2 regions of the Stenotrophomonas sp. YJH_SMC_43 genome follow, and region 1 is predicted to be linked to the other one. Evidence: predicted binding sites of a transcription regulator. Region 1 holds the regulator's gene; the other holds the start of a gene.
What was found. The regulator FliA, encoded in region 1, starts transcription of late flagellar genes. The targets are predictions, from matches to a motif close to TAAAGTTTNNCNNNCNNNGGCCGATAA.
Positions count from the first base shown of each region.

Region 2: the regulator FliA is predicted to act here: its motif matches at 2,179-2,205, upstream of AC5QAH_RS14670 (methyl-accepting chemotaxis protein).

Region 1 covers NZ_JCAFVQ010000001.1:1,301,963-1,308,344, reverse strand. The annotation lists gene motD (flagellar motor protein MotD) at 1-1,010, opposite strand, end outside; gene AC5QAH_RS06130 (flagellar motor protein) at 1,012-1,752, opposite strand; gene AC5QAH_RS06125 (chemotaxis protein CheA) at 1,854-3,686, opposite strand; gene AC5QAH_RS06120 (protein phosphatase CheZ) at 3,689-4,294, opposite strand; gene cheY (chemotaxis response regulator CheY) at 4,294-4,686, opposite strand; gene AC5QAH_RS06110 (RNA polymerase sigma factor FliA) at 4,744-5,487, opposite strand; gene AC5QAH_RS06105 (MinD/ParA family ATP-binding protein) at 5,484-6,371, opposite strand; gene flhF (flagellar biosynthesis GTPase FlhF) at 6,358-6,382, opposite strand, start outside.
Region 2 covers NZ_JCAFVQ010000003.1:551,065-557,446, forward strand. The annotation lists gene AC5QAH_RS14670 (methyl-accepting chemotaxis protein) at 1-2,060, opposite strand, end outside; gene AC5QAH_RS14675 (NAD-dependent epimerase/dehydratase family protein) at 2,270-3,163, opposite strand; gene AC5QAH_RS14680 (S41 family peptidase) at 3,262-4,173, opposite strand; gene AC5QAH_RS14685 (MarR family winged helix-turn-helix transcriptional regulator) at 4,224-4,688, shown strand; gene AC5QAH_RS14690 (DUF4434 domain-containing protein) at 4,694-6,178, opposite strand.

The DNA.
Region 1 (6,382 bases):
TTCATTGCCGGGGGAACGGCGGCGCCGACGCGGCTGCCAGCCGGCACCGGCGGCAACTTCACCGGTGCGATGGGGGAGGTGGGGGCGGTAGCCGGAGTTGCCGCGGCTTGCTCGGTGTCGGTGCTTTGGGTGGCACCGGTGGCTGCGTTCAGGCGCTGGCCGAGCGGGTCCACCGAATGCGAGGTGTCGGCCAGGATGATGACCATCACCCGACGGTTGCGGTTGCGGCCCTGCGCGCTGTCGTTCTCTTCGCGCGGGCGGAACTGGCCGTAGCCGACCATCGCCAGCCGCGACGGTTGCACGCCCTGGTCGGCGAACAGGTGCACCACGCTGGCCGCGCGGCCGGCCGACAGTTCCCAGTTTGAAGGGAAGGTGGCGGTAGCAATCGGTACATTGTCGGTGTGCCCTTCCACGCGCACGCTGTTGGGCACGTCACGCAGCACCTCGGCCAGGCTGGCCAGGGTCTGCCGTGCATGCACGTCCAGCGCGGCCGAGCCGGTGGGGAACAGGATGTCGCTGTTGATCTCGACTTCGATCCACAGCTCGGTGCGGCGCACGCTGATCATGCCGCGGTCGATCAACGGCGCCAGTGCAGCGGTAAGGCGGTCGGCGATGCTGTTGAGCTGGCGCTCGGCGCGCGCGATCTGCTCCTGGTTGTGCACCGACACCGGCATGCGCATCTGCGAGGCCATCGATGGCAGCAGGGTCGGGTCGTGCGACGGTGCAGGCGCTGAGGGTCCGATCTTGGTGCCGGACTTGATCACCGAGGGGCTGTCCCAGCCGCCCCCCTGCACCTGTTTGTTACCCACCTGCACCGGATTGATGGTGCGCGGTGCGCCGCCGAAGGCATCGGTCAGCGCGTCGGCCATGATCCGATACTTGCCCTCGTTGACCGAGGAAATCGCGTACATGACCACGAAAAAGGCGAGCAGCAGCGTCATCAGGTCGGCATAGGGAATCGCCCATGCTTCGTGGTTGGCGTGCTCTTCGTGGTGCTTGCGGCGGGCCATGTCAGTGCAGGAAGCCGGAAAGGTTGGTTTCGATGTTGCGCGGGTTCTCGCCCTGGGCGATCGAAATCAGGCCTTCGATGACCATTTCGCGATCGCGGGTGTTGTGCGAGATCACACTCTTGAGCTTGGCGGCCACCGGCAGGAACAGCAGGTTGGCCGAGGCGATGCCGTAGATGGTGGCGGTGAACGCGGCAGCGATGCCGTGGCCCAGCTTGCTCGGGTCGGCCAGGTTCTTCATCACCGCGATCAGGCCGAGCACGGCGCCGATGATGCCCAGCGTGGGCGCGTAGATGCCCATCGCCTCGAATACCTTGGCACCGGCCTGGTCCTGGTGTTCCTGGCTGCCCAGTTCGATTTCCAGCATGTGCCGCATCGATTCGGGCTCGACGCCGTCCACCAGCAGCTGCAGGCCCTTGCGCAGGAACGGGTCCTGCTGCGCTTCCACCTGCGATTCAAGGCCCAGCAGGCCCTGGCGACGGGCGATGTTGCTCCACTCGACGATTTGCTGGATCAGTTCGCGGCGATCGCTGTGCGGCGGGCGCACGACCCAGCGCACGATCTTGAACGCATGCTTGAACACCGCCGGCGAGGTATGCAGCAGGATCGCGGCGACGGTGCCGACGATGACGATCACGAACGCCGCAGGCGACCACAACGACGCCAGGCCGGCGCCCTTGAGGATGCTGCCACCGACCAGCGAGGCCAGGGCGAGAAAGAGTCCAATGAGGCTGAGTCTATCCATGGTTCCGGTATCGGCGTGTATGAATGGGACTTGAGACACCGGTAGATCGCGTACAGACGGTAGTCACAGTTTTCGGGTCGCCGGGCGACGCCCGGCGGGGGTCATCGCAGTCCGTCCACGTCCAGGATCAAGGCCATGCGACCATCGCCGATCAAGGTTGCACCTGCATAACCACGCAGGCCGCGCAGGGCTTTCGGCAGCGGCTTGATGACCACTTCCTCGCGCCCGCGCACCTGGTCCACGACCAGCCCGAAGCGCGCTTCGCCGGCCTGCAGCACCACGATGGTCAGCAGGGGCGAGGCGGCCGGCGTCACATCCAGCCACTGGCGGAGATCGACCAGCGGCAGGGTGTGCGAGCGGCGGTCGAGCACGGCACGGCCATCGAACCAGCCCAGCGACGTGCGCGGTGCGTGCAGCACTTCCATCACGCGCGCCAGCGGCAGCGCGTAGACGTCCTCACCGGCCTGCACCAGCAGGGTCGGCAGGATCGCCAGGGTCAGCGGCACGCGGATCAGGAAGCGGCTGCCACGGCCCAGCTCCGACTGGATCTGGATCTGGCCGCTCAGTTCGCGGATGCGTGACTGCACCACGTCCATGCCCACGCCGCGGCCGGAGATGTCGGTGACCTGCTGCTTGGTCGAGAAGCCGGGCAGGAACACCAGGTGCAGGCATTCCTCGCTGCTCAGGCGCGCAGCGGCTTCCGGATCGATCAGGCCCTTCTCGCGTGCCTTGGCACGCAGCTTTTCGGGGTCGATGCCGGCGCCATCGTCCTGCACCTCGATGCTGACGTAGTCACCTTCCTGCTGCGCCGAAAGCCGCACGTGGCCCATCCGCGGCTTGCCCTGCGCCTCGCGCAGGTCGGGCATTTCCACGCCATGGTCGATGGCGTTGCGGACCAGGTGCACCAGCGGGTCGGCCAGCGCTTCGACCAGGTTGCGGTCGAGCTCGGTCTCGGCGCCGATCAGTTCCAGGTCCACTTCCTTCTTCAGCGAGCGGGCGACGTCGCGGGCCACCTTGGGGAAGCGGGAGAAGACCTTGCCCACCGGCTGCATGCGGGTACGCATCACCGCCGACTGCAGGCGGGCCGTGGCGATGTCCAGTGTGGACACGGCGCGGTCCAATTCTTCATCGCGCAGGCGTGCACGCAGGGTCTTGAGCCGATTGCGTGACAGCACCAGTTCGCCGATCAGGTTGACGATCGCGTCCAGGCGCTTGGTGTCTACGCGTACGGTGTGTTCGGCCTCGGCCAACGGCTTGGCGGCCGGCTTTGCCACCGGTGCCGGTGCGGCGACCGGGCGCGGGGCTGCAACCGGCGCCGGTGCCACGGCGGCAACAGGCTTGGTGCCCGGTGCGGCGCCACCGTGCAGCTGGTCGAGCAGGGCTTCGAACTCGTCTTCGCTGATCAGTCCGTCGTCGGCTTTCTTCGCTGGTGCGACCGCGGTCGGCGCGTTGCCACCATGCAGCTGGTCGAGCAGGGCCTCGAATTCGTCGTCGGTGATCAGGTCGCTGCCACCCGCGGCGGGTGCTGCGGCGGCGGCGGGTGCCGCCACGGCACCGCCGTGCACGTCGAACTGGGCGATCAAGTCCGGCGGCGCATAGCCCGGCTCGGTGCCGGAGGAAACTGCATCCAGCATCGACTGCAGGTAGTCCAGCGATTGCTGGGCCGCGTCGAAGTGATGGGCCTGCAGCACCGCCTGGCCGGCACGCGCGGCGCCCAGCGCTTCTTCAGCGGCATGGCACAGCTCCACCATGGCGGTGACGCCGAGGAAGCCGGCGCCGCCCTTGAGCGTGTGATAGCCGCGGAACACCGCGTTGAGCTGATCGCTGTCCTGCGGTGCCTGCTCCAGCGACACCAGCTGTTCGCCGAGGCGATCCAGGATTTCCTGTGCCTCGATGATGAAATCGGCAGTGATGTCGTCGGATACCGCGCTCATGCTTACAGCCCCAGATCCGACAACAGGTCGTCGGCGTCGTTCTGCGAGACCGCGTGGCGGTCCAGTCCCTTCAGTGCCGGCCCGGCCAGTTCCGGGTCGGTGCGATGCTGTTCCGGTGGCAGGCCGAGTGCGCCGAAGCCTTCGTGCACGCGGCGGACGATGCCCACCACGCGACGGATGATCTGCCCGGTCAGGTCCTGGTAGCTCTGGGTCAGGGCGATCTCGGTCAGGTTGTGGCGGATGCGCTCGAGCTGCGCGTCCTGGCCCGGCTGCAGGCCTTCGGCGCGCAGCTGTTCGGTCAGGCTGCGGCATTCCTCGGCCAGGTCCAGGGTGCGGTGCGTGGCCTGCTCGGTCATCGCCACCACGTGGTCCAGGCGCGCGCAGGCATCGTCCAGTTCCCCGGCTTCGCTCGGCACGGTCGGCAGTTCACCCAGCGCCTGCCCCAGTTCGCGGGCCAGCCGCGAGAGCCCACTCATCATCGGCTGCGTGCGCAGCGCGACCAGTCCGTCGATGCGCTGCCGCCAGGCGGCTTCGTCACCGGACTCGAGTGCGTCCAGGGCCTCCTGCAGGCGCAGGGCGAGGGCGCTCTTGTCGACCGTGGTATCCATCAGGCGCTGGCCGCCAGGCGTTCGAAGATCTTGCCGAGCTTCTCTTCCAGCGTCTGCGCGGTGAACGGCTTGATGATGTAGCCGTTCACGCCGCTCTGGGCGGCTTCGATGATCTGTTCACGCTTGGCTTCTGCGGTGACCATCAGCACCGGCAGGGTCTTCAGCTTGGCATCGGCACGGATCGCCTTGAGCAGCTCGATGCCGGTCATCACCGGCATGTTCCAGTCGGTGACCACGAAATCGAACGGCTGGCTCTGCAGCAGCGACAGCGCGGCATGCCCGTCCTCGGCTTCGGCGGTATTGGTGAAGCCCAGATCGCCCAGCAGGTTCTTGACGATTCGACGCATGGTCGAGAAGTCGTCGACGATCAGGATGCGCATGTTCTTGTTCAAAGCAGAATTCCTTTGTTGTTCATTCCGGACGGCCGGGGGCAGCCGCCTCGGGGATGTTCATTCTTCGAGGCCGGCGTCGGCGGCCTCGAACAGCTTCAGCCGGCCACGCAGGCGCAGTACCGCCTGGCCGTGGATCTGGCAGACCCGCGACTCGCTCACGCCGAGCACCGCGCCGATCTCCTTCAGGTTCAGTTCCTGCTCGTAGTACAGCGAGAGCACCAGCTGTTCGCGCTCGGGCAGGTGGCCGATGGCCTTGCCCAGCTCGCGGCCGAACTCGCCGCGCTCCAGCACCTGCTGCGGGGTCGGGCCGCCCTGGGCCACGGTGTCCAGCTCGCCCTGGTCCTCGATGCGCGATTCAAGACTCAGCACCTGGCCACGGGCAGCGTCTTCCATCAGCCGCAGGTACTCGGGCAATGGCATCTCCATCGCGGCGGCCACTTCGGTGGCGCTGGCGGCACGGCCACTGCTCTGTTCCAGGCGGCGGATGGTGGCGGCGGCATCACGTGCACGGCGGTGCACCGAGCGCGGCACCCAGTCGCCACGGCGGATCTCATCGATCATCGAACCGCGGATGCGGATCGAGGCATAGGTCTCGAACGAAGCCCCCTGGTCGGCGTCATAGCTGCGCGAGGCTTCGATCAGTCCCATCATGCCGGCCTGGATCAGGTCGTCGACCTCGACGCTCGCCGGCAGGCGTGCGGCCAGGTGGTGGGCGATGCGCCGCACCAGGTCCGAATGCTGGGCGATGACCTCGTTGGCCGCCGTGCGCTGGACTTCCCGGTACTGGGCTGCGCCTTTCATGCGGCCACCCCGCGCTGCTTGAGAATACGCTCGAGGAAGAACTCAACGCCGCCGCGCGGTTCGGTCGGCGCCTGCCAGCGTGCGGTACGGCGGGCAATCTCGGTGATCGCCAACGCGGCCGGGCTGGACGGGTAGGCCTTTACCACTGGCTGCTGGCGCTGCACCGACAGGCGCAGCCAATCATCCTGCGGCACACAGCCCAGATAGTTCAGCGAGACATCGGCGAGGAATTTCTCGCAGACCCGGGTCAGCTTTTCGTACAGCACGCGGCCCTCGTTGGGGTCGCGCACCATGTTGGCCACCACCTGGATGCGGTCCACGCCGCGCTCGCGCGACAGCACCTTGATCAGCGCATAGGCGTCGGTGATCGAGGCCGGCTCGTCACAGACCACCACCACGGTGTCCTGCGCGGCCTGGCAGAAGGTCAGCACGCCATCGGTGATGCCGGCGGCGGTGTCCACCACCATGATGTCCAGTTCGCGTTCCAGTTCGGAGAACACGTTGACCAGGCCGACGTGCTCGGCCGGGGCCAGCTCAGCCATGTGCCGGCGCCCGGACGCGGCCGGGACCACCAGCACGCCGTTCGGGCCTTCGACGATCACATCGTCCAGCGAGCAGCGGCCGGCGACCAGGTCGGCCAGCGTGAAGGTGGGGTTCAGCCCCAGGATCACGTCGATGTTGGCCAGGCCGAGGTCGGCGTCCAGCAGCAGCGTGCGCTTGCCCATGCCGGCCAGTGCCACGGCCAGGTTGGCCGAGACATTGGTCTTGCCCACACCGCCCTTGCCGCCGGTGACGGCGATGGTGCGCACAGGGCCGAGCGGCTCGCTGCGGGTGGCCGACAGCGGGAAGGTCTTGGTCAGCTTGGCGTACTCACGCGACGGCATGGTTCAACTCC
Region 2 (6,382 bases), on a different contig from region 1:
AACGCGATGCCGTCGATCACCGAAATGATCTCCGCAATGCGCTGCGACGAGGCCTCGATCTGCTCCATGGTCTGCACCACCTGGCTGACCACCTGCCCGCCTTCGCTGGCCACACCCGCTGCGGAGCCGGCCAGGGTGTTGGCCTGCAGCGCGTGGTCGGCATTCTGGCGCACCGTGGAGGTCAGCTCCTCCATCGAGGCCGCGGTCTCTTCCAGGTTCGCTGCCTGCTGCTCGGTACGGCGCGACAGGTCACTGTTGCCCGCGGCAATCTCACCCGCCGCCAGGCGGATGCTGGCCGCCGACTGCTGGATCTGGCCGACGATCTGGGTCAGCTGCTGCACGGTGCTGTTGGCATCGTCGCGCATCACCGCGAACACACCGTGGAAGTCGCCGTGCATGCGCGCGCTGAGATCGCCTGCGGCGATCGCGCGCAGCAGCGTCGACAGCTCGGCCAGGTTGTGGTCGCTGACCTGCATCATGGTGTTGAGGGTTTCCACCATGCGGCGGAAGTCGTGGTCGAAGCGCAGCGTGTCGCCGCGCACCGCGAAGTCGCCGGCGGCGGCGGCGGCGGCCAGCTGCTGGATCTGATCGTTGATCGCCGCCAGGTTGCTCTTGGTGGTGGCCATCGCAGCGGTGAACACCGCCTTCTCGCCCGGCAGCGCTTCCATGTCCACGCTCAGGTCACCCACCGCATAACGCTGCATCACGTCGACCAGACGCTGGGTGACGGCGTTGCTGGAGGCCACCAGCTGGTTGCTGTCGGCCACCATCCGGCCGTACTCGCCCGGGAACGCCGCGGCGTCCATGCGGTAGCTGAGTTCGCCGGCGTCATGGCGACGCGCCATCTCCGCCTGCGCCGCCATCACCGACTGCAGCTGACCCCGCATGCCCTGCATCGCGTCCAGCAGGCGGCCCACTTCGTCGTTGCTGCGTGCCGGCAGGGTGCTGTCCAGCTTGCCTGCGGCGACGTCGCCGGCCACGCGCACGGCTTCGGCCAGTGGGTGGATCGCCAACCGGCGCAGCAGCACATAGACACCCACACTCAGCGTCAGCGCGGCTACCACGCCAACCAGCAGGGTCAGCCACAGCAGCTGGCGCGCCTCGGCCACGATCACCGCGTGTGGCATCACCACGCCCAGCGCGAAGCGCTGCGGCGCGTCGCCCACGCGCAGCGGCACGTACACGCGCACGTTGCCTGCCGCATCCGGAGTGAAGGCTTCGAACCGGCGGTCGGCGGCGATGTCGGCCAGCATGCTGCGGGTCAATGCGTCGTTGCGCGGCTTGCCGATCTCGGCGGCGTTCGCCGAGGCCAGCACCACACCGTTCGGCGAGAGCAGTTCAACGCGCCCGGCGCCCATCGGCTTCAGCGTGGCCAGGTGCTTCTGCAGCGCCGCCAGCGAGAAGTCCACGGTGAATACACCGAGGAACGTGCCGTTTTCGATGATCGGAGTGCTCAGCGTGCTCATCAGCACCTGCTGGCCGGCGATGTCGTAGGCATAAGGTTCACTGACCTTGGGCAGCTTGTCGCGGCTGGGCACCACGTACCAGTCGGCCGAGCCGTCAGCGGCTTCGGTGTAGTCGGTCATGGTCGACTGCTGTGGCTTGCCGTCATGCCAGGCCCAGTAGCTCATGTAGCGGCCGCTGGCATCGTGCATCTCGGCATTGGCGAACTCGGCATCCTTGCCATCGAAGGCGTCGGCTTCCCACATGGTGCTCTTGCCCAGCCATTCTGGATGGCTGCGCAGCTGCTCGCCCAGCACGGCCGCCAGGCTGGCGCGATCAGGCGCGTCACCCCGCGCACGCTGGGCGAGCACGGCCTCGACCATGGCGTCGTTGCTTGCAAAGGCGGTGCCCAGATCCGCCGCGACCTGGCGGGCTTCGGCGGTGGCTTCGCTGGCCATGGTCTGGCGCGAGGCATCGATCAGGCTGGCGCTGGCCTGGCGGTAGATCAGGAACGCGGTCAGGCCGAAGCACAGCAGCGCGATCGCAGCGGTGCCCAGCATCAGCTTGTGGGCGATGCTGCCCGGGCGGCGGGCAGCGGCGGAACGGGGAGAATGCATGGAAGGGTCCGCAAGGCAGTTCAGGACGACCGGCACCGCGAGGGCACCGCGCAGGTGCGCGATCCGTCGCGCAGGCCACCCGCCGCCGGGACCCGCCCGGCGCAGGAAGCGCACCGGGTTAGCGGCCGCCTGCGAACGAGGTTGAGGCGCTCCGCCTGCACATTCCTGAACCTGCTCAGGGTCGGGTCAGGAACCCGCCCCGTTCCGTCCTATTCGGCAACCCGATCCTTGATCCACTGCGCCCGAGGCAACACCTCGATGCTGCCAGCCGCGTACTGCTGCAGCACGTCGTCCGGGCCGAAGCGCGGCTGCCAGCCCAGTGTGCTGCGCATCAGTGCACTGTCGTAGACGCGGTCGATGCTCAACGGCAGCGGCCAGCCGCGGCGCTCGAACTCGGCCAGCAGCAGCGGGGCGCGGCGGGCCAGCACCCGGCGGGGCTGGGTCGCCAGTTCCAGGCAATCCTCGCGCAGGAACGGTGTCGGTGCGCAGGCAATATAGCGTGCGAAGGCAGCGCCCTCATCGTGCAGCAGCGCGGCATGTGCACTGGCCACGTCGCGCGCGTCGATGCCGCGGTGCAGGCGGAACATCGCCATCCGCTCCGGTGGCTCGGGGAAGCAGCGGGCCATGCGCAGCACGCGCACGCTGAAGCCCGGTGCCGCAGCGGCTTCGGCCAACGCCTCTGCCTGCAGCTTGCTGCGATGGTAGATCGTGCGCGGCAACGGCTCGGTATCTTCATCGATCCAGCGGCATCCGCCCGCCACTACCGCATGGCCATACAGGGCCGTGGTGCTGGTCAGCACGAAGCGGCGTGCACCGGCCTCGCGGGCAGCCTGCAACAGGTGTGCGGTCGCCTCCACATTGGTCTGCTGGAATACCGCATCCGGCACCAGGCCGACATGAGGTGCGTGCAGGGCGGCGGTATGGATCACCGCATCGACCCCCTGCACCGCCCGCGTCACGGCCTGACGATCGGTGACATCGGCAATGATGCGGGTGGTGGCAAATGGGCTGCGATCCAGCCCCACCACTTCGTGGGCCGCCGCCAGCGCGCCGAAGATCGCACGCCCGATCCGCCCGGAACTGCCGGTCAACAGAATCTTCATTGAGTCCATTCACTCGAAGCGCCCGGGAACTACCGGGATGCTTCGATTCTAGGCACGCTGCATGTCGTCTGCGATAGGGCGCGGTTGCAATTGTGCGTTCATTTTGGCGATGCCGATCGGGCCAGCAGCTGCCGGGCGACGAACAGCGGATCGTCACCGCCTGCCGCATCAGGCGTGACCCCGGTACGTTCCCAGTTGGTTCCGGTACGAAGGTTGATCGGCTGCCGGTCGGGAATGCTGATCTGATAGCCATCCGGCAGCAGCACAGGATCATCGAACATATGTGCCGCGCCGCCACTTCGACTCCCAACGACACGTGCCCGCCCCTGCGCCTGCAGCGAGTACGCGACGAATTCGGCGGCCGAGCCGGTGCGGCGGTCGATCAGCACCACCAGCGGCTTCAGGTACAGCCCCAGGCTCGCCGGTGGCAACGGTACCGGACTGCGTTGGCCACGTTGTTGCAGTGACTGCACCTGGTTGATCTCCGCCGCCAGCAGGGTCCGCACCAGCAGGTCCGCACTGCCGTCATCACCTCCCCCGTTCTGGCGCAGATCGAGCACCAGGCCATCGGTGTCGGCCAGCAGGGTGAAGGCCGCGGCCAGCTTCGGCCGGGCCAGATCGAGCGGATAGAAGGTGCTCAGGCGCAGGTAGCCGATGTTGCCTTCCAGCACCCGCACCTCGCGCACGCCCGCACCATTGCTGCGTGCATCCGCGCGCCAGGCCATCAGCCAGTCATCCTGGCCGGCGCTGGCATCCACCCGCTCGACATGGAAGTGGCCATCGAACACGTCCAGGTCCTGGTTCAGGCGTGCGCTGAACACCTTCGGGTCCGCGCAGCTGTCCGCATAGCGCTGCTGGGCGGACCAGCCGCGCACCACCTCGGCAATGCGCGCGCCTTCGGCCACGTCCAGGTACTGCGCCTGTATCGCCGTGGCCGCCGCCTGCAGCACCGCGTCCTGGGCCGGGCAGGACGCCGCCAGCAGCGCGCCCAGCATCCACGAAACCACCATGACCGCACTCCACGTTGATGATATGTAAGTGCTTATATATCATCGCGACCATGGATCTCCAACATGCCTCCCTGGGAACGCTGCTGCGGGCCCTGCTCGACCAGCTCGACCCGGCGGTCGAGCAGGCCTACCGCGACCTGAAGCTGGACTACCGGCCGCGCTACACCCCGGTGCTGCGCACGCTGATGGCGCAGGGCCCCTGCCGCATCAAGGACCTCGCAGTGGCCTGCGGGCTCAGCCATTCGGCACTCAGCCAGACGGTTTCAGCGATGGTGCGCGACGGTTGGCTGCACGCTGCGGTCGGTGAAGACAGCCGTGAGCGCATCCTGCAGTTGAGCCCGCGCGCACTGCAGGCGCTGCCGGCGCTGCAGACGCAGTGGCAGGCCACGGCTCGCGCGGCGCGCAGCCTCGATGCCGATCTTGGACAGTCGTTGGAGCAGGTGCTGCGCGACGCACTGCAGGCACTTGAGCAGCGGCCGTTCGCGCAGCGACTGCGCGACAAACCCCAGCGCTGAGGCACCTACTGTTCGGCTGCCATCTCGATTTCACTGAGGAAGGTCCAGCTGCCATTGGCCAACCGCAGCTCGAGCGTGCGGCACTGCGCGGCCAGCGGCGCGGCATTGCCCAGCACGTATTCCTCTTCGGTCGAACCGCTCAGCCCGGCCTGGGTGAATGGCGCCGACAGCACGCCGATGCGGGTTGCGGCAGTGCCCGGCTCAGCGCACATCACCTCCACCGACGTCGGCGTGACGATGCCCCAGGCCGGGCGGGTCATCGTGTGCAGGCCGATCCAGTCCACCCGCCGGCGCTGGCCGAGGTCGATGGTGATGCTGACATTGCCGTGCACACCCACCCAGCCGGCATCCATCGGGTTGCGCGGATCCCCCACCCGGCGATCGAACAGTTCATGCCCGGTGCTGTCGGGATAGTTTGCGTCCGGCGCCGTGCTGTAGCTGTAGGTGGTCTGCACCGGATCGACACTGTAGGACGCACCGAGGCCATACAACCCGCGATAGGTGTTCATCAACCGCGGCGATTCGCCATACCCCTGGCCGGGGCCGACCACCTCGGACATGTGGTACTGGTTGAGCCAGGCAACGCGCTTGCCGGCCGAACGCGCACTCCACAACTGCTGGTTGATGCGCTGCACCGACGCGGAGCGATAGGCACCGGACAGCCCGTTGCCGGTCTCCAGGAACAAGGGGCTGCCATGGTTGAACAGTTCGATGTCGGCCCACAGGCCGCTGGCACCCAGCGCCGCCGAAAGCGCCTCGTAGTACGCCTCGGTGGAATGACCCGCGCGATCCCACTGGAACAATCGGGCATGCGAGGCAGCACCGATGCCGTCCTGCCAGATCTGCACGTCCACGCCGGTGGCAGTACGGAACTGTGCAGCAGCCCGGCCCACGCTGGCCGGATCCACGCTGGATGACGCCAGGTAGGGTGCCACCATCACCGGCCGCGAGGGTGTACTGCCTTTGAGCGCCGTCACGATCGCGCGATAGAACGACGCGCGATCAATCGGCACCTGTGCCGGCTCGTCGGTGATGTACCAGCCGGCGAACGCCGGATGCGATCCGTACTGCTGGCCAAGCTGCGCCAGCGACTGCGCCGCATCCTGTGCCACGGCCGTTGCATTCTGGCCCTGCCAGAAGGTGGCGCACTGCCCCGAACTGTAGGTGGTGCCCACCACGACCTTCATGCCGCGCGCGGCTGCCGCATCGAGCACGGTGCCGAGCTTGCCGGGAAAGCCGGCAATCCATTCGAAATCCTGCACACCGCTGGCGCATCCCACGCCGGCACGGGTGGCACGCACCTGACCGAGGATGATCGTGTCGTTGCCGAGGTCCTGCAGTTCATCCAGGAACAGCGGCAATTGCGCGGCTGGCAGCTGTTCGTCGGTGGCCGAATAGCCGACGTGAACAAAGCTGCCGGACAACAGGGGGCTGGCTGCATGGACGGGGGCGATACAGGCCAGCAATGCGATCAATCCAATCCTGTTCATGTTCTACGTCCCTGTGGTGGCCAGGCAAGTGGCGTTGTCGCGCATGCTATCAACAGCGGCGGTGACCTCGGTTGAGCGAAAGCGCTTACGGGTTGCGCCACCCGCCTGAATGGCTGCGCCATCAGCCCCGTGCGCAAGGCGCGTGAAAACCGTGGCGAAGATGGCGACCTGGACTTAGCGTGCGATGGCCAAGCATGGAGGCCG